Regions from separate parts of the Lysinibacillus sp. JNUCC 51 genome, predicted to be linked through region 2. Evidence: riboswitches for the same ligand, from Rfam matches in the RefSeq annotation. Region 2 holds a riboswitch; each other region holds the start of a gene.

Region 1 (4,452 bases), 370 kb from region 2:
AAATCTATTAATGGAGTGAATAAACAATATCCAATGAGCGTTGCTGAAACTGCTTCAACGTTTTCAGAGATGATTATATTAGATGCAGCAATGCAAAAAGCTAAATCTACTAACGAAAAATTATTTTTACTTGATGAGAAATTAAAGCGTAGTGTCATGAATTTCATGAATATTCATTCTAGGTTTTTATTTGAAATGAAATTTTATGAAGAACGTAAAGAAGGAATTGTTTCATCTTCACGCTTAAACGAAATTATGCAAGAAGCAATAGATGAAGGATATGATGGTTCTCTTGATAATCCTTCACTGCATTCATGGATATGGACACCACATTATTATATTACACAATCTCCTTTTTATAATTTTCCATATTCATTCGGATATTTGTTTGCATTGAGTTTATTTGCAAAGGCAAAAGAAAAAGGTAAAGAATTCGAAAGATGTTATTTGAATTTGCTTCGCGATTCAGGGAGTATGTGCACAGAAGATTTAGTGATGAAACATTTAGGTGAAGATATCACTTCGGAAGCATTTTGGATAAAAGGAATTGAATTATGCATTAAAGATGTGGATGAATTTATCAAATTAAGTAGTGAGTGTAACATTATTTAAAGATAACGAAACCTTAATGATAAAGAAAATAAACCACCTTCATTAGTAAGTAGACTTTCCTGGTGGACTTATTGAATATGGTGAAAACATTATCTCGATGGTACTGGTGTTCATAGTATATTAAAGATTAAATTTCGAGATAAATAACGCTGCCTGGTCTGTGAGGTGTAATCAAAAAGAATACGCTATTTTGATCAATCTAACGGCATTTTATTTGTTAAGAAGAGTGGTGATAAAGTGGAATTGATATTTATTCGTCATGGCCAAGGTGAACACACACTAGCTTTTCCAAATAGCTTGCAAGTAAATAATCCTTCATTAACAGCATTAGGAATAAGTCAAGCGAAGTTGTTAAGGAAAAAGTTCACCTTAACGGAAGAAGATATTATATTTATTAGTCCTCTTAAAAGAACGCTGGAAACTGCACTAATTTGGACTTCGCATGTTGATTGTCGTAAGATAGTAAGCCCATTTGTTTCCCCACGAATATTTCCTTTCCACCCAAATGGAAAAACATTGCCTTGTGATAAAATCATTAATTTAGAAACAATCAAAAAGGATTATCCGAATCTAGAAATCGATATGAATGTGCCTCCTGATTTGTGGTCAGATGGTATAAATACTATGCCAGATAGTGATTTCAATAACATTGCACAACAATTTATTGCAAATTTGAAGTTATTGAAAAAAGATAAGATTTTTATAGTTTCACACGATGGTACTATCACTTCATATCGTCAATTGATTTCTGGCCAAACGTTATCCAGAAGGGACTTTCCTGATGAAACAGGATGGTTTCAAATTAATGTTGACTAATAACTATTACATTGTAATGAAAACAGGAGCTATTATTGAGAAATGGCGCAGGGAATAAAGTTTGATAAAAAGGGTCACGGGTTCATTAATTTTCGACCGGGCGAATGTAAATCCATGATACCTAGGTTTTACAGAGTTTATTGGCGTGCAAATCCGATATCTAGGGCTGGAGGGGTTGCAGCGAATTTTAACCGAAACCTCGTGGGTTATAGAAGATTCCCATGAAATTGATAAAGATCTATATTCTGTTTTCATTGAAGAAAGCTGAAGTCAAACAAGGCCAGGTTTAAGCTCCTGGCCTTGTTATGTTAGTCATTATTTATTTTGTGAATTTTATTATATTCAGAAAATAAAATTGACGCGAACATTAGAGCATGTTATGTTTAATACTAATTTCATAGCAATCATTACAAGTTTGAGTGAGATAACTTTCATTCAATTAAAAGGAAAATGGGTGTAAATCCCATGCTGTCCCGCAGCTGTAAATGAGGAGTTTTGTTTCGATTACCACTGAGTGATTACTTGGGAAGGTGAAGCAAAATCATGATTCATGAGCCAGAATGCCTGCTTGTAAAGAGATTCATTGATGATCTACGAAAGATAGGGAGATGGATGGGAGTTTACTCATAGTAAGTTATTCTGTCCTTATTCTTTTGAAATAAGGTTTTTTTTATGCCTTCTTTTAATAAGTAGATTCGTGCACCGCAAACAACGATAGGAGACAGAAAATGAGATTGACTAAGTATTTACTTCCTTTCATGCTTGTTTTGATCTTCAGTTTACTCACTGGCTGTACAAGCACTGATCATGAAAAGGGAGAGACAGCATCGAAACAACAGACAGACGAAAAAATGATAACGATTGGGTGGCCATTAGATGTAGGTCCATTAAATCCCCATACATATTTACCAAATCAAATGACAGCACAAGCAATGGTCTATGAATCATTGGTTGAATATAACGATGACGGAACAATTACGCCGAAACTAGCGGAAAGTTGGGACATCTCAGAGGATAAAACCTCTTATGTTTTCCATTTGAGAAAAGATGTTAAGTATTCTGATGGAACGGCTTTTAATGCAGACAATGTGATTCGTAACTTTAATGCAGTTTTAGCTAATCGTGATATGCATTCTTGGATGGGCATGGTCAATCATATTAAAGACGTTGTGAAAGTGGATGACTTTACAATTCGTTTGCAATTGGATGAACCCTATTACCCTGTATTAAACGAACTTGCCTTCGTAAGACCGTTCCGTTTTTTAGGGGAAAATGGATTCCCTAAAGGTGATACGACACAAGATTCAATCAAAGCACCAATTGGGACAGGCCCATGGGTATTAACAGAATACAAAAAGGATGAATATGCTTTATTTAGTCGAAACGAAAACTACTGGGGTGAAAAACCTCTTGTAGATAAAATAAAAGTAAAAATTATTCCTGATTCAGAATCTATTTCGTTAGCATTTGAAAACGAAGAATTAGATTTAATATATGGTCGTGGCATCATTAGTTTAGATAACTATACGTATTTAAAAGATAGTGGAAAATATAAAACCGCTACGTCTGAACCTTTGTCTACGCGAGCGCTGCTTTTTAATACACAGTCTGGACCATTGGCAGAATTAAAGGTACGTCAAGCGATTCAATATGCAATCAATAAGGAGCAAATGGTTGACAGTATTACACATGGTACAGAAAAAGTTGCCCATACACTATTTTGGGATGCTATACCATATGCCAATATTGATTTAGCTCCAATTTTATATAATCCGAAAAAAGCGCAGCAATTTCTTGATGAAGCGGGATGGACGCTACAAAAGGGTGAAAAAATTCGCTCTAAAGACGGACAACCACTAACATTAGATTTAATCTACATTGCAACAGATGCGATTCAAAAACCAATGGCGGAACTCATGCAAGGTGAACTAGCAAAAATAGGGGTACAGTTGAATTTAGAAGGCGCAGATGTGATGGTGGGTCTTCAAAAATTAATGGATAATCAAGTCGATATTAATTTCTGGCGTACAAATGGACCACCAACAGATCCACATAGCTTTGCTAATGAATCAGCTACACCAAACGCTAATGGTGTCTATGAAGCGAAATTAGGCTTACCAAATGCCAAAGAAATCGATAACAAAATTCATCAATTATTAGTAGGTACAGATGAAAAAGAGAGAGTGCAACTTTATACGGATATTTTAACCATGTTCCATGACCAAGCACTATTCTATCCTATATCTTACGAAACTAATAGCGTGATTTATCAGCCATATATGAAGGATTTTGCTCCACGTGCATCTGAATACGATATTCCATTTGCACAAATGGAGAAAGAAAAATAACTGTAAAAGAGAGAGTATGTCGATAAAAGACAACTCTCTCTTTATCATAGGATTGATTAGGAAGTGACAGCATGTATGAATCGACATGGATGTTTTGTTTAAAAAGAATTTTAACATTACCGTTTGTACTATTGGGTGTATCCATCCTGACCTTTGTATTTATTCGTTTCGTCCCAGTAGAACCTGCTGAGGTCATTCTTAGATTAGCAAGAGTTGCACCAACAGCAGAAGCCATTCAAACTTTACGAGAAGAACTTGGAACAGACAAACCTTTTTTTATTCAATATTTGCTATGGATAAAAGGCGTTTTGCATTTAGATTTTGGTACATCTTTTGTAAGTAAATTACCTGTAGCACATGAGCTATTCGCTAAAATACCCGCAACCATTGAATTAGCAGTTGCTGCATTTGTCTTGATTTTAGGAATAAGTATGCCATTAGGAATAATAAGTGCATTGTATAAGCATTCCATCATCGATAAAGTAATTAGACTATTTACGGTCATGAGTGTATCGATTCCAACATTTTGGTTAGGTTTTTTACTATTATATTTATTTAGCTTGAAATTAGGAATCTTCCCGACAAATGGGAAAGGTACACTAGCTCATCTAGTTTTACCTGCATTCGCATTGGCTTTACCAACGATTGGACTGTTCGTTCAGTTTATTCGTTCAGC
Region 2 (4,452 bases):
GTCATTGAAGGGTTCACGGCATTACCGAAAGACGAAGATGTTTATCATCTCGTTGTCCATGGAGGAGTAATTCGAGCTCTTCTTGTTGCATTTGCACCAACTGAGCAAACTTTTTGGTCGTATCAAACACCGCATGATAAAATGTTTTCTTTAATGTTTACAAGAAAGGCTTGGGAGGAGGGAGCGAGATGCATGTCTTTATCGGAGGAGCCTATAATGGAAAAACCGACTTTGTCATGAAATTACTTGCAGGACAAAAAGTTGAGCTAGTAGATGGCGATCTACCTGATGGCACTCCTACCTGTGATGTACTAATTATTAAAAACATAGAGAAGTGGCTCGTGACACAAGATCTTGAGGATGATGAATCTCTTGTTAGAGCCATTTTGACAAGACTAAAGACTCTTGAAGAAAATTGTGCACTGTATATAATTGTGACCGATATGGGACGTGGAGTTGTGCCGATGGAAAAGCAGGCACGATTATTACGCGATACATGTGGGCGATTGTACCAGGCATTGTTCTCTGAAGCCGAACAAGTGGTACGCATTTGGTACGGTATTGGGGAACAAATCAAATGATATATATTTGAAAAATTTAGAAGGCTTTTCATTCATAATGTATGGTTTGATGATTGTTAAAATCTATGCTATGTATATTAGTTGATTGGAGTGGAGGCTGGGTGACTCCTTGGGAATCAGCGTTACAGATGAGACCCTGGAGCGAGCAAAGCGGCTCATCGGACGCCCTCAGGAAAGCACCCAGCCGGAACGGAAATCAACTACACGTTATAATCAATAGCTAATATTAAAGAAAAGAGGAAATGGAATGGATCGACAAAGATTGATGAAGTTGACGCTCACTGCCATGGTAGCAGCAATTTGTGCAGTTGGTGCAGTCATTAAAATTCCAACATTTATTTCAACTGCAGCGCTTGACTCTGCACCTGCATTTTTGAGCGTTGTCTTTTTATCTCCAGTATTAGCTGGGATTGCGGGAGTAATTGGGCATTTTATCTCAGCCTTAACTACTGGCTTCCCATTAGGGCCACTACATATTATTATCGCAGTAGAAATGTTTATTGTTGTATGGATCTTTGGGGTTATGCATAAAAAAGGAATGCATTTTTGGAAATGGCCAGTAGCATTTATTTTAAATGGTGTTGTGGCACCTTTACCATTTTACTTTATCATTAGTCCGGCATTTTACTGGACGTCACTGACTAGTCTTCCTTTGGCAACACTCGTAAATCTAGTGATTGTTGCGGTTGTGATGCCAATTCTCTCTAAGGTGTTTGTGCGTAAGGAAGGTCGAGTACATTGAGAAATGCAATAAAAGTCGGTGAGCTCATTGCTACGACAGATAATGCCGCGGCAATTGGCGAAAAGCCACAAGATGTTGTGTCTGCTTCAAACAAACTTACAGCTTATTTCACTGCACGTGTTACTTTTTTAGAGCAGCTTGCTGCAAATGCTTTACCAAGCCATATTTTACTCGCTAATTTTTCAGGGGATGCTGCATGGTCTAGCTATGTTGCTGGTATTCAGCAGGTTTTTGATGAAGCTGGACTAAGTTGTCCGCTAATAGACGGTAGTACAGAGTCCAATATGCCCACTTTACAATCAGGGTTGTCTATAACGATGCTTGGTGAGCAGCAAAAACGCACAGCAACTCAACATGAACAGCTTAGTTGGTACACCTATGGACTACCGCTTGTAGGCAATGAAGTCCTTGCACAGCCGGAAGATGTTGCAAAGCTCCAGCCTATTTTTGAGGCGTGGAAAGAGGGAATAGTGCAGCAAGTATGGCCAGTTGGATCAAAAGGTCTAAAAGCCGAATTTACTCGGCTTTTTGGCAAACAACAGGTCAAAAGTTCATTAGATGTCGAAAAGACAGCTGGTCCATGTGCAGTAGTTTTACTAGGAATTCTGCCAGAAAAAGAGCAGATAGCACAAAAAATTTTTCCAAGAAATTTTGAAAAACTACGTAAAACTGCATTGTAATTGGGCTTGCTTCGAGAAAAAGTAGCACTTTACAACTTGCAAGGGGCAAAACGCCTATTGCAACAATAAACACAATATGTTAGATTTGTTTAGGAATCAAAACACAATATATAGTATTTTGGACAAGCGGTACCAATATGGTTTAAAAGGGAATTCGGAGAAAGAGTCATCTTAAGCCGAAGCTGTCCCCGCAACTGTAAATGCTGACAAATGATGAATAGGCCACTGTGAAGAACGGGAAGGCTATCATTTGGAGGAAGCATGAGCCAGGAGACCTGCCGAGTTGTTCAAGACAGCAACACATTCTTCGGGGATTGAGAAGTGGAGGCGAAAGATTTGTCACTTCTTTGTGTGCATGTCCTTCATTTCCATTTCCGATTTTACAGCGATCACGTAACCGATAGATGTTGCGTGATCGTTTTTTGTGTTGCTGGAGAAGGAAAGGGAGAGAATGGTACATGACAATTCAAATCGAACAGCAAATTGCTAAGCTCAAAAAAAGTTACACGGAGGATGAACTCGAAAGTTTTGTAAGGTTATCGGATCGATGGCTACGAAAAAACGACAATGCCACATTTGAAGCATGGGCAGATGCGATGATTTTACAAACGCTTAGCTTAATTGATGAGGAGGAGCCATACTGGACATTTGTCGCAGCTCAAATTTATTTAGAAAAACTATATGATCAATTTGCAATGCGTCGTGAAGTTTCAGTGAAGGATGTTTATAAGGTTTTCCCAGAACATTTAGCACACTATACAGAAGCTGGATTGTATCATGAAAGTTTAACAACAAAATATAGTGAACAGGAGCTACAGGAACTTGCTTCTTATTTAGATCCAAGTCGAGATGAGTTGTTTACGTATATTGGCTTAAAAACATTAATGGACCGCTATGTAGTTCGTGATTACACGAAAACACCAGTGGAACTACCCCAGGAACGATGGATGGTTATTGCAATGACTCTGATGCAAGATGAAACAGAAAATCGTTTAGAAAAAGTACGTGAATCTTACTGGGCAATGAGTAATTTATATATGACTGTTGCCACACCAACATTATCGAATGCAGGTAAAACACATGGACAGCTATCTAGTTGCTTTATTGATACAGTAGATGATAGTTTACAAAGTATTTATGACACGAATACAGATGTCGCAACATTATCTAAGTATGGCGGCGGTATTGGTGTTTATATGGGCAAAATTCGTAGCCGAGGCTCATCTATTAAAGGCTTTAAAGGTGCATCAAGTGGTGTTTTACCATGGATTAAACAGCTTAATAATACAGCGGTTTCAGTCGATCAGCTTGGGCAACGACAAGGAGCTATTGCTGTCTATCTAGATGTTTGGCATAAAGACGTCTTTACGTTTTTAGATTTACGCTTAAACAATGGGGATGAGCGTCTGCGTGCCCATGATATTTTCACAGGGCTGTGCTTGCCAGATTTATTTATGGAAACTGTTGAGGCACGTGGGGAATGGCATTTATTTGACCCCCATCAAGTGCGAGAAGTCATGGGCTACTCACTAGAGGATTTCTACGACGAGAAAAAGGGTGACGGTTCTTTCCGAACAAAATATGCGGAATGTATCGCGAATCCATTATTAAGTCGTGAAGTCGTACCGGCCATTGATATTATGAAGCGTATTATGCGCTCACAGCTTGAAACAGGCGTACCGTTTATGTTCTATCGAGATGAAGTAAATCGTATGAATCCGAATAAGCATGAGGGGATGGTTTACAGCTCGAACCTGTGCACAGAAATTTTCCAAAATATGTCAGCGACTGAATTTGAATCTATTACCCTTGAAGATGATGTTATCGTAACACGTCGCAAACCTGGAGATTTCGTTGTATGTAACTTATCATCTATTAATTTAGGTAGAGCTGTACCTGCTGGTGTTCTAGAACGATTGATCCCAGTTCAAGTACGTATGCTAGATAACGTTATTGCTCTAAATACAATTCCAGTAAAACAAGCAGAGCGTACGAACTTACGCTACCGTGGTATTGGGCTTGGAACATTTGGCTGGCACCACCTATTAGCTTTGAAAGAAATTCAATGGGAGTCTGAGGAAGCTGTAGAATTTGCGGACAAGCTATATGAGGAAATTGCGTATTTAACGATTCTTGCTTCTAACGAATTGGCAAGTGAAAAAGGGGCTTACCCATTGTTTGAAGGCTCAGATTGGCATACGGGTGCATATTTTGACAAACGAGGCTATGACAGCAATAAATGGAATACATTACGCGCGGCGGTTGCAGAAAAAGGTATGCGTAACGGCTATGTTATGGCAGTTGCACCGAACTCATCAACATCTATTTTAGCGGGCAGTACGGCTACGATTGATCCAATCTTCCAGAAGAGTTATTCAGAAGAGAAGAAGGATTACAAAATTCCAGTAACAGTACCAGATTTATCACCTGTGACGACTTGGTATTATAA
Region 3 (4,452 bases), 2.6 Mb from region 2:
CGTAGCTATGTTTGGGGTGGCAGTAACCCATCAACAGGATTTGACTGTTCAGGTCTTGTACAATGGTCTTACAAACAAGCAGGCGTATCTTTACCACGTACAGCATCACAACAATATTTAGCGACACAACGTATTTCAGCAAGTGAAGCACGTGTAGGTGACCTAGTATTCTTCAGCTATGGTTCAGGCGTAGCGCATGTAGGTATTTACTTAGGAAACAACATGATGATCGACGCTCAAAATAAAGGTGTTGTCATTGAATCACTTGATTGGTGGAATCAATATTTAGTAGGCTTCGGTCGTATTCAGTAAGCCTTACTATTATATAGACGATTTAAATAGCAAAAAAGTCATCTTTGTAAAAGAAAAATTACAAAGATGACTTTTTTTTTGATGGTATTTAAGATCCTCCGAGTAAACCAATCTATAGTTATCTATTAATTTAGGCTCGACTACTCGGTGAATAATGAGTAAAATAACATCTGTGATGAATAAATTTACACAGGTGGATATATTTACTATTATAGTCCCGTTTACTAAAGTGGAGCCGAGGAAAGGGATCACAACATTTATTTATAAAATGATTGTCGTCATTATGGCGTATTTTCCTTGTCAATTCCAATCATAAAGCTAACACGTAAAATTTGTCTTTAATAGTCGAAAGAAATGTTTCCTTGCATAGTGATCCTCATTTCTGATAATTTTGAGATATACAATTAGGGATCTTTGTTGGAAATAAAGTTATTTGTGACTTTAATTTAATAGTAGTAAAGTAACCAACTATATAAATTAAGACAACACCTATAAGTTCGCCATTTTTTTACGTTCTGAAACAATAAAGGTAGGGATGAATCATGGAAAAAGAGATTTTGCAACTTTTTAGTAATTTAACAGAGCGTGACCGTGATATGCAATACAAATCATACGAAGAACTGATGAAAATTATGCAGGAACCAGTTGATTGGACATATTCAGTTTGGGAACAACTTGTTCAGGCTCTTACATACAAAAATGGACATGTGCGTGCAAGTGCTGCACAATTTTTATGCGCGTTGGCTGCAAAAAGTGATCCTGAAGAAAGAGTATTAGAGGACTTTTTAAAGATTTGGGCAGTAACGTATGATGAAAAAACAGAAACTGCAAGGCGTACTTTGCAGGCAATTTGGAGAATAGGTTTAGCAGGGCAGGTACAAAGAGATTTAGTCGTATCATATTTGGCGAAAAGATTTCAAATATGCTTAGACGAAAAGCACCCGAAGTTGATTCGCTATGATATTATTGTATCTTTTAAAAAGCTATTCGATGCAACGAAAGACCCGAAACTACTAGAGATTGCACGGCGTTTAATTGAAGAAGAAGAAGATGTTAAATACAAAAAGAAATATAAGAATGCCATCCGTTAAAAAAAGCTGTTTTTTTGCGCAAATTCTCTCGGTGAGAGATAGCCTTTATAACATCAATCTAAAAGTATAAGAAATCCCTACACAAGCATGAGAAATACCCTTGTGGGCAATGAGATCACCCGAGTGCATAAGGTAATACCTGCTTGATTTTTATCCAACGTATTTGTTTATTCTAATTCCACAGCTATTTTTTCCTATTAATCTATGTTAAACTGCTTAACAAGTGAATAATTCTTGCAGAATAAGGGTGCTGAACTATAGCATAATCGGGAATTCGGTGAAAAACCGAAGCTGTTTCCGCAACTGTAAGTACAGGACTCATAAAGATATACCACTGTCGAATTGTCTGATGGGCAGGTTTTTTATGACTCACAATGTGATTGAATGTTGTGAACTGTACAAGCCAGGAGACCGACCTTTGTTTGAACGTATGATAACTCTTCGGAAGCTAGGAGAATATGCGGCAATTACATAGGCTATATCGTGTCTGCTACGACACTATTTATGTTATTTTCGTTGTTTCCTTATGAGTGGGAACAGCGTTTTTTTATGTACACTTATAATTTACCTGAAGAAATCCTAGGAAGGGTGTGAATGAAGTAAGAATTTTTCACGAAGGAAAGCGGGGACTTAGATTTGAAAAAAGATGCGCGTTATTCTTGTTATCCATTTATGCGTGAAAAGGCATCAACAGTTGATTTTGAAATTCGAACGGATAGCCTTACAACACATATTGGGGTCGCTTTGGCGGCGGTAAAAAAGGAGACGGTAGAGGTAGTAGCAGATGATTTACTAGCCATTTTACCAATGGCTTACCATGTAAATGGCTCAGTCCGAGGCAAATTAGCTGTAACCGAAGATGATTTGACTTGGCTTAGTGATCGCTATGATTTCTATGTTAGTCATGTTAAAGAGGAAATACAAAACTTTGTATTACCTCAAGGAACAGAGGCAGCTTCTGCATTGCATTTATGTCGTAGTGAGGCGAAAAAATCATACCGTGTTTTGCACAAAGTATCTGAAGAACGCGAAGTACCAGCTATTCTCTTTGATTATTTAGGATTGCTAGCCAATGTATTTTTTGTAATGGCTGTCTATATGAATCAGTATGCTGGTATTGCTGAAATACCGTTTATTAGTAAGTCGTACCCGATGAAGAAGAAAAAGGAGAATCAATGAAATGAAGAAAATGTTCAAACTACAATGGCTTTCTGTGTTGATGCTGGCACTCGTATTAGTTGGCTGTGGCACGAAAGAGGATACAAATAAAGAGACTGTTTCTAAGGAAGATCAACAAGTTGAGAAAACTAGCTATAAAGTTAAGGATGACCGTGGTGTAGAAGTAGAGTTTGCTGCTGTACCTAAAACTATTGTTTCATTACAACCGAGTAATACAGAAATTTTATTTTCTCTAGGTGTTGGTGATAAAATCGTTGGTGCAACTAAGTATGATTCGTATCCAGAAGAAGCGCAAAAAATTGAGCGTGTTTCTGATTCTACAAAATTCAACAGTGAGCGTATTTTAGCGTTAAAGCCAGATGTCGTTATTGCCTATACAACTGGTGTCAAAGATGATGAAAATTTAAATGCATTAAAAGGTCTCGAAGATTCTGGTATTAAAGTGTTTGCTATTCAATCAGCTAAATCATTTGATGATGTTTACGGGGATATCCAACAAATCGCAACGGTTATGGGAATCAAAGATAAGGGCGACAAGTTAAATGAAGATATTAAAGGTAAAATTGCAGATGTCCAAGCGAAAGTTAAAGATGTGAAAGAACCAAAAAATATCTATTTAGAAATTAGTCCAAAGCCAGACATTTATACAGCTGGTTCTGGTACATTCCAGCAAGAGATTTTAAATGCTGCAAATGTGAACAATGTTTTTGCTGACCTCCAAAGCTGGGCGAAGGTATCGGAGGAAGATGTCATTGCGAAAAACCCAGATGTCATTTTAACAACAGTAGACTATATGAAAGACCCGGCGGCAGAAATCCTTTCTCGTGATGGATGGAATTCAATGACTGCTATTAAAGATAAAGAAGTTTACTATATTGATACTGATATTTCAAACCGTCCTGGTCCACGTATTGGCGAAGCTGTTGAGTTAATAGCAAAAGCAGCATACCCTGAGTTATTTAAATAGTCTATATTGAAAAAAAGTATTTTGAAGCTGTCCTTTATGGGCAGCTTTTTAACTTCTTTATGAAAATGCAAAGCCGACTCTGGACGCAAATATGCCGAGGCATATTTGATTGGATAAGGTGGATAACTACTCCGCTTCGATAAAGAAGCGCTCAAATAAATCGCCTGATTGCTCTAAGTACTGTATGACATTTCCTAGTGCGAAAATTGGTATTATATCGAATTGTTCTATAAAATAGAGATAAGAATGCTTGCTAATAGAGAGAGGTGCAGTGAGTGAAACAGTTTGATATAAAGATTGTTCCGTTTGAAGCAGTTCATAATTTTCGTGATATGGGTGGATACAAGTCGAGAGATGGGCGTGCTGTTAAGCATGGTTTGATTTATCGTTCAGCAGCACTTGGTAAAATGACGAAAGCGGATAAGGAGCTATTTGAAACGCTAGGTGTGAAAACAATTTTTGATTATCGAGACAACCACGAGGCTCAAAATAATCCTAATCCGGTATTTCCGTATGCCAAGTATATTCAAATACCGGCAAAGGGGAATCATGCTTTTGAGATGCCTACAAACACTGGTGGAAAAGATTTTTATAAGGTTGTAAGCCCAGAGATGTTCCGAGACTTTTATGCACAAATGCCTTTTAATAATGGCTCGTTTAAAAAGTTAATGGCAACGATTCAACATCCTGAAAATTTAGGGCTTGTTCATCATTGTGCGGTAGGGAAAGATCGAACAGGTATTGGCAGTGCACTTATTTTACTTGCTTTAGATGTACCTGAGGAAACGATAATGGAGGACTATTTAGATACAAATGTACATCTACGTCCCTTAGTAGAACGAATGGCTCAGACAATTCAGCAAGATTATAGCGATCGAGAATTACAGCAATTTTACGCCTTAA
Region 4 (4,452 bases), 850 kb from region 2:
TGAAATATAAAGTAATTCATCACCAGGACGTAGCACTCCGAATAAGCTAAGTGTAATTGCATGTGTACCAGAAATAATTTGCGGACGTACAATGGCAGCCTCCGCTCCAAAGACCTCTGCATACACTCGTTCTAGATTGTCACGCCCCTCATCATCATAGCCATAACCATTAGACGGGTGCAGATGATAATCACTAACTTGATGCTTTCGGAATGCAGCAAGCACTTTTTGTTGATTGAAGAACGCCATATCTTCTACCTTTGCATGAAAAGGGCGTACCTTTTCTTCTATTTTAGCAGCTAACGCTAGTGTTTCTTCTGATAAATTGGTTGTAAAAGTCATTATGTTATTCTCCATTTCACATTTGTTCAAATCTTATCTTAACAATTTGTGAGCTTGCCTGCAAAGCTTGCTTTTGAAAGCGCGGGTATTCTTCTTGTTTCAAATTTTCATTTGGCGTTAAACTAAATAACGAACTTAATCTATTTAATTCTGCTATAATAAGATATTTGATATCTGATAATTCTAAATCGCAAGTCGATGCTTTCTAATATGTAATCTACAACAAGAAATGATTTATTCAGATAAGGGGTGAAAAGGTTGGCTTGGGAGTTTTTTAGCATCATTGGAACAATTGCCTTCGCTATTTCCGGGGCAATAATTGCGATGGAGGAAGAATACGATTTATTCGGTGTATATATACTCGGTATCGTAACTGCTTTTGGTGGTGGAGCTATACGGAATCTACTCATAGGTTTACCTGTAACAACACTGTGGGGTCAGGACATGATGTTCCAAATCGCCATTGCAGCCATTACAATTTTTTTCTTATTTCCACATCGACTCATTCAGCACCGGCATCGCTGGGGCAATTTCACCGATGCTATTGGATTATCGGCATTTGCGATTCAAGGTGCTCTCTATGCTGTGAAGCTCGACATGCCTATTAGTGCCGTTATTGTAGCTGCTGTCTTAACAGGGTCAGGTGGTGGAATTGTTCGCGATTTGTTAGCTAGACGACAACCGTTAGTTCTTCGTGATGAAGTCTATGGCGTTTGGGCAGCATTAGCCGGGCTTATTATCGGACTTCAACAATTCTCAGGGGATATCTTTTTATATGTATTATTTGGTGTGATCACAGTACTAAGAATACTTTCATATATGAAGAAATGGCGTTTACCGTTACGGAAGTTGAATCGAGCATAGCTATACTGCTACATAATAACAAGCCCAAATCTGATATTTGGGCTTGTTATTTAATTTCTTGTTTATCACAAACACCGTGCATCCACGGCAGCGACTAAAGTTACTTTTTCAACAGCAACATAGATTCCTCTAATGTAGCCATGTTTTTCATCATAGAGCATGCTGCATCTAAAATAGGAAAGGCTAATGCTGCACCTGAGCCTTCACCTAATCGCATATTCATTTGCAGCATCGGTTCAATTCCGAGCATTTCAGCGGCAATTTTTGCACCTGGTTCTTCAGAGGCATGTGAAGGAACTATATAGTCTTTTACGTTTGGTTCAAGTTCGTATGCAATAAGAGCAGCAATGGTAGAAATAAAGCCATCAATAACAACAGGCTTGCGATGCGCAGCTGCGGCAAGTATCACTCCAGCCATAGCGCCTATTTCTAATCCACCAACTTTTGCAAGAATATCAATAGCATCATGACGATTTGGTTTGTTTAATGTAATAGCATTGTGAATGACTTCTACTTTATGTGCTATCCCCCCTGGCCCAACACCTGCACCGAAGCCTGTCACTTCATTGGGATGACATTCGCGAAGAACCGATAATATTGCAGCACTCGGTGTTGTATTTCCAATGCCCATTTCACCCGTCCCGAGTACATTTATCCCCTTGTTTATTTCTTCCGTAGCTACTTCAATTCCTACTTCAATGGATTGAATGGCTTCTTCCCGTGTCATAGCAGGACCTTTCGCCATATTGTCCGTTCCATATTTAATCTTTTTTATGATGACCCCAGCATCATGCGGAATATCCTCTTTTACGCCAACGTCTACCGTGACAATTTTTGCATTTGTTATTTTCGCTACAGCACAAACACCAGTCCCTCCTCTTGGAAAATTTAATGTTTGAAAGACCGTCACATTTTGTGGATTAGATGTCACCCCTTCATCACAAACACCATGATCTGCGGCACAGACAATAATCGCTTTTTTATCAATCTCAGGAAATAGTTCTCCTGTAATCCCTGATAGTTGTACAGCAAGGGTCTCTAGTCTTCCCAAGCTTCCAGGAGGCTTGCAAAGTGCATCTATGCGTTCTCTTGCCTGCTCCATCATTTTGTGGTCAGCACTTTGAATGTTTTGAATCGTCTGTTGTAATAATTGCATGAAAATTTCCCCTTTCTTTTTTGCCCTTGTTACTCGAAGAATGATTTAGAGAAAAAAATAAAAAGCCTGTAGTTTATTCCATAACAAATAAACTACAGACTTTTCCATCGTCTATATAACCGAAGCAGTTAGGCAGGTCTCCTGGCTCAATTTCAACATTTCATAGAACCTTCCCAGACTATGCTAGTGGCATTCTCTATGAAACTCTCTTTTACAGTGGTGGGACCGCTAAAGCTTTTCACTTTATTCCCTATTCTCCCGCAGTGGGCACCTAATGCTTTTATGCAATTACTTTAAATCTACGACAAAGTGATTTTTGTGTCAATATATTAGATTAAACGGAAAAATGCTCCAGGAATTTTCCTTCGCTGGCATTTGCTCCAAAAGAGTGAATCAAAAGAATCTTTTAACACTTCGAATAACCAAATAAACTAATGTACGCATATTCAGGTTCCTGAGGGCTTGCAATTGACTAACATGAAAAATAACTACATTTCAAACTTAACCTTCATTTTGCATTTTCCTAATCTCAACAATATTCTTCCAGATCGCTCTATCAACTTTGGCAAAACTACGTATGCTTGGCGTTGTATTTACTTCAAATAATATAGGTTTTCCTTCAAGATTTATTCCAAAATCAATGCCATATTCTCTATTAGGAAAGTGGGATGATATTACTTCAGATGCTAAAATTGATTCTTCTTTTAGAGTGTCTATTGTTTGATCTTTCTTTGTATTATCCATCATCAAATAACCTGATAATAATTCTTCAATCGATATTGCTTGAGAACCCCGATTTGAATTGACAATCCCATGATCCTCAGTTGCAAGCCTTCCGTAAATTCCTCCAATTACCCATTTTCCCTTTAGATTTTGAACATGAACACGAATGGATATTGAATCCCCATCAGGGGTTAGACTTTTGACCCCCTCCTGTATAATATAAATTCCGCTTAATCTACCGTGTTTCTCATATGGATGTAGAACTTGGTGGAAATCCTCAATTGCTGCTACACATTTACTTATTTCTTCACCTTGCATGGTAAATCCGTTAAAACAATAGTGTCCATCTTTTCTTTTGTAGACTTTATACATTGCTCTTCCTTGTCCAGTGCTATTATGTTTCACATAAATATACTCATACTTATTTAATAAATAGATTAGGTTTTCTAGACTGTAAAGTTTTGATTCTGGCATGCAGTTAGTTGTTAAAGGATTTTGTTTTAAAAGTAAGAATTGTTCCCATTTTCCAAGTCCGTTTTTCAATAAACTCACCTCATTTAATTAGATATTTTTATTTCTTTTGTATTGATAGTGTAGTCCTCTCCACTTATGGAGGTTACTTTATTGTATGTAGATAGATTTATCTTGCGTGGGTGGGTGAGACTTGGTAACGTGACTAATATCTCCTATTTTTCTGTTAGAGTCATAATAAATCTACTACACTAGAAAAGTATTATTATGATTGTTCTCAATACATCCATTTTATTGATTTCAAAATCATTAGTTTCTAATATATTTGCCCCACTAATCATTACTTTTAGTTATATAGACATGTCGAGTATGGAGATGGGAGATATTGAAAAAAGGACGAATTTTTTTTAAAAAATATATTCAGACAGACTTGAATTTTTAATGAAATCCATAACGTTCTTTCCGCAAAAGTTGTAGAGGAAGTCGGTTTTAAAGGGATTTGGGCGAGTGGTCTATCGATATAAGGATCATTAGGTGTAAGGGATAATAATGAATGTTGACATTCGGTACTCCAAAATATAAACTCAAAAGGACCTTTTCCTCTTAATAACAACAAATAACTATTTGAAGAAATGTACTTAAACGAACGAAGCAGTTTTGTTGATAAAGGTAGGGACCATGTTGACAATCCGAAATTTTTTTATTATCCTATTAAAAATCATAAATGAATTCAATAATATTTCCGTATAACCCCAATAATATGGTTTGGGGGTCTCTACCAGGAACCGAAATTCCTGATTACGAAGAAAGTACAAGTACAAAACTTGTATTTTCTTTGTGATCAGGAATTTTTTTGTATTTTAAATCTAATAATTTATTTCAGGAGGTCAAAAATG

What was found. A riboswitch is a leader RNA that binds a small molecule or an ion and turns the genes downstream of it on or off. The one in region 2 is predicted to bind cobalamin.
Region 1: it holds a riboswitch for cobalamin, as region 2 does, so the genes downstream of both, nikA (nickel ABC transporter substrate-binding protein) here and JNUCC51_RS01500 (ribonucleoside-diphosphate reductase subunit alpha) in region 2, are expected to answer to the same signal.
Region 3: it holds a riboswitch for cobalamin, as region 2 does, so the genes downstream of both, JNUCC51_RS13635 (ATP:cob(I)alamin adenosyltransferase) here and JNUCC51_RS01500 (ribonucleoside-diphosphate reductase subunit alpha) in region 2, are expected to answer to the same signal.
Region 4: it holds a riboswitch for cobalamin, as region 2 does, so the genes downstream of both, cobT (nicotinate-nucleotide--dimethylbenzimidazole phosphoribosyltransferase) here and JNUCC51_RS01500 (ribonucleoside-diphosphate reductase subunit alpha) in region 2, are expected to answer to the same signal.

What each region holds. Positions count from the first base shown of each region.
Region 1 covers NZ_CP065545.1:5,001,461-5,005,912, reverse strand. The annotation lists gene JNUCC51_RS24210 (M3 family oligoendopeptidase) at 1-612, shown strand, start outside; gene JNUCC51_RS24205 (histidine phosphatase family protein) at 850-1,428, shown strand; cobalamin riboswitch at 1,823-2,014, shown strand; gene nikA (nickel ABC transporter substrate-binding protein) at 2,157-3,776, shown strand; gene nikB (nickel ABC transporter permease) at 3,848-4,452, shown strand, end outside.
Region 2 covers NZ_CP065545.1:247,570-252,021, reverse strand. The annotation lists gene JNUCC51_RS01520 (histidine phosphatase family protein) at 1-240, shown strand, start outside; gene JNUCC51_RS01515 (bifunctional adenosylcobinamide kinase/adenosylcobinamide-phosphate guanylyltransferase) at 189-581, shown strand; gene JNUCC51_RS01510 (ECF transporter S component) at 829-1,323, shown strand; gene JNUCC51_RS01505 (hypothetical protein) at 1,320-2,003, shown strand; cobalamin riboswitch at 2,114-2,301, shown strand; gene JNUCC51_RS01500 (ribonucleoside-diphosphate reductase subunit alpha) at 2,462-4,452, shown strand, end outside.
Region 3 covers NZ_CP065545.1:2,809,010-2,813,461, forward strand. The annotation lists gene JNUCC51_RS13625 (C40 family peptidase) at 1-312, shown strand, start outside; gene JNUCC51_RS13630 (hypothetical protein) at 855-1,403, shown strand; cobalamin riboswitch at 1,631-1,837, shown strand; gene JNUCC51_RS13635 (ATP:cob(I)alamin adenosyltransferase) at 2,040-2,582, shown strand; gene JNUCC51_RS13640 (ABC transporter substrate-binding protein) at 2,584-3,549, shown strand; gene JNUCC51_RS13645 (tyrosine-protein phosphatase) at 3,825-4,452, shown strand, end outside.
Region 4 covers NZ_CP065545.1:1,095,010-1,099,461, forward strand. The annotation lists gene JNUCC51_RS05685 (methionine gamma-lyase family protein) at 1-342, opposite strand, end outside; gene JNUCC51_RS05690 (trimeric intracellular cation channel family protein) at 601-1,206, shown strand; gene cobT (nicotinate-nucleotide--dimethylbenzimidazole phosphoribosyltransferase) at 1,307-2,362, opposite strand; cobalamin riboswitch at 2,477-2,652, opposite strand; gene JNUCC51_RS05700 (YheC/YheD family protein) at 2,864-3,628, opposite strand; purine riboswitch at 4,279-4,377, shown strand; gene add (adenosine deaminase) at 4,450-4,452, shown strand, end outside.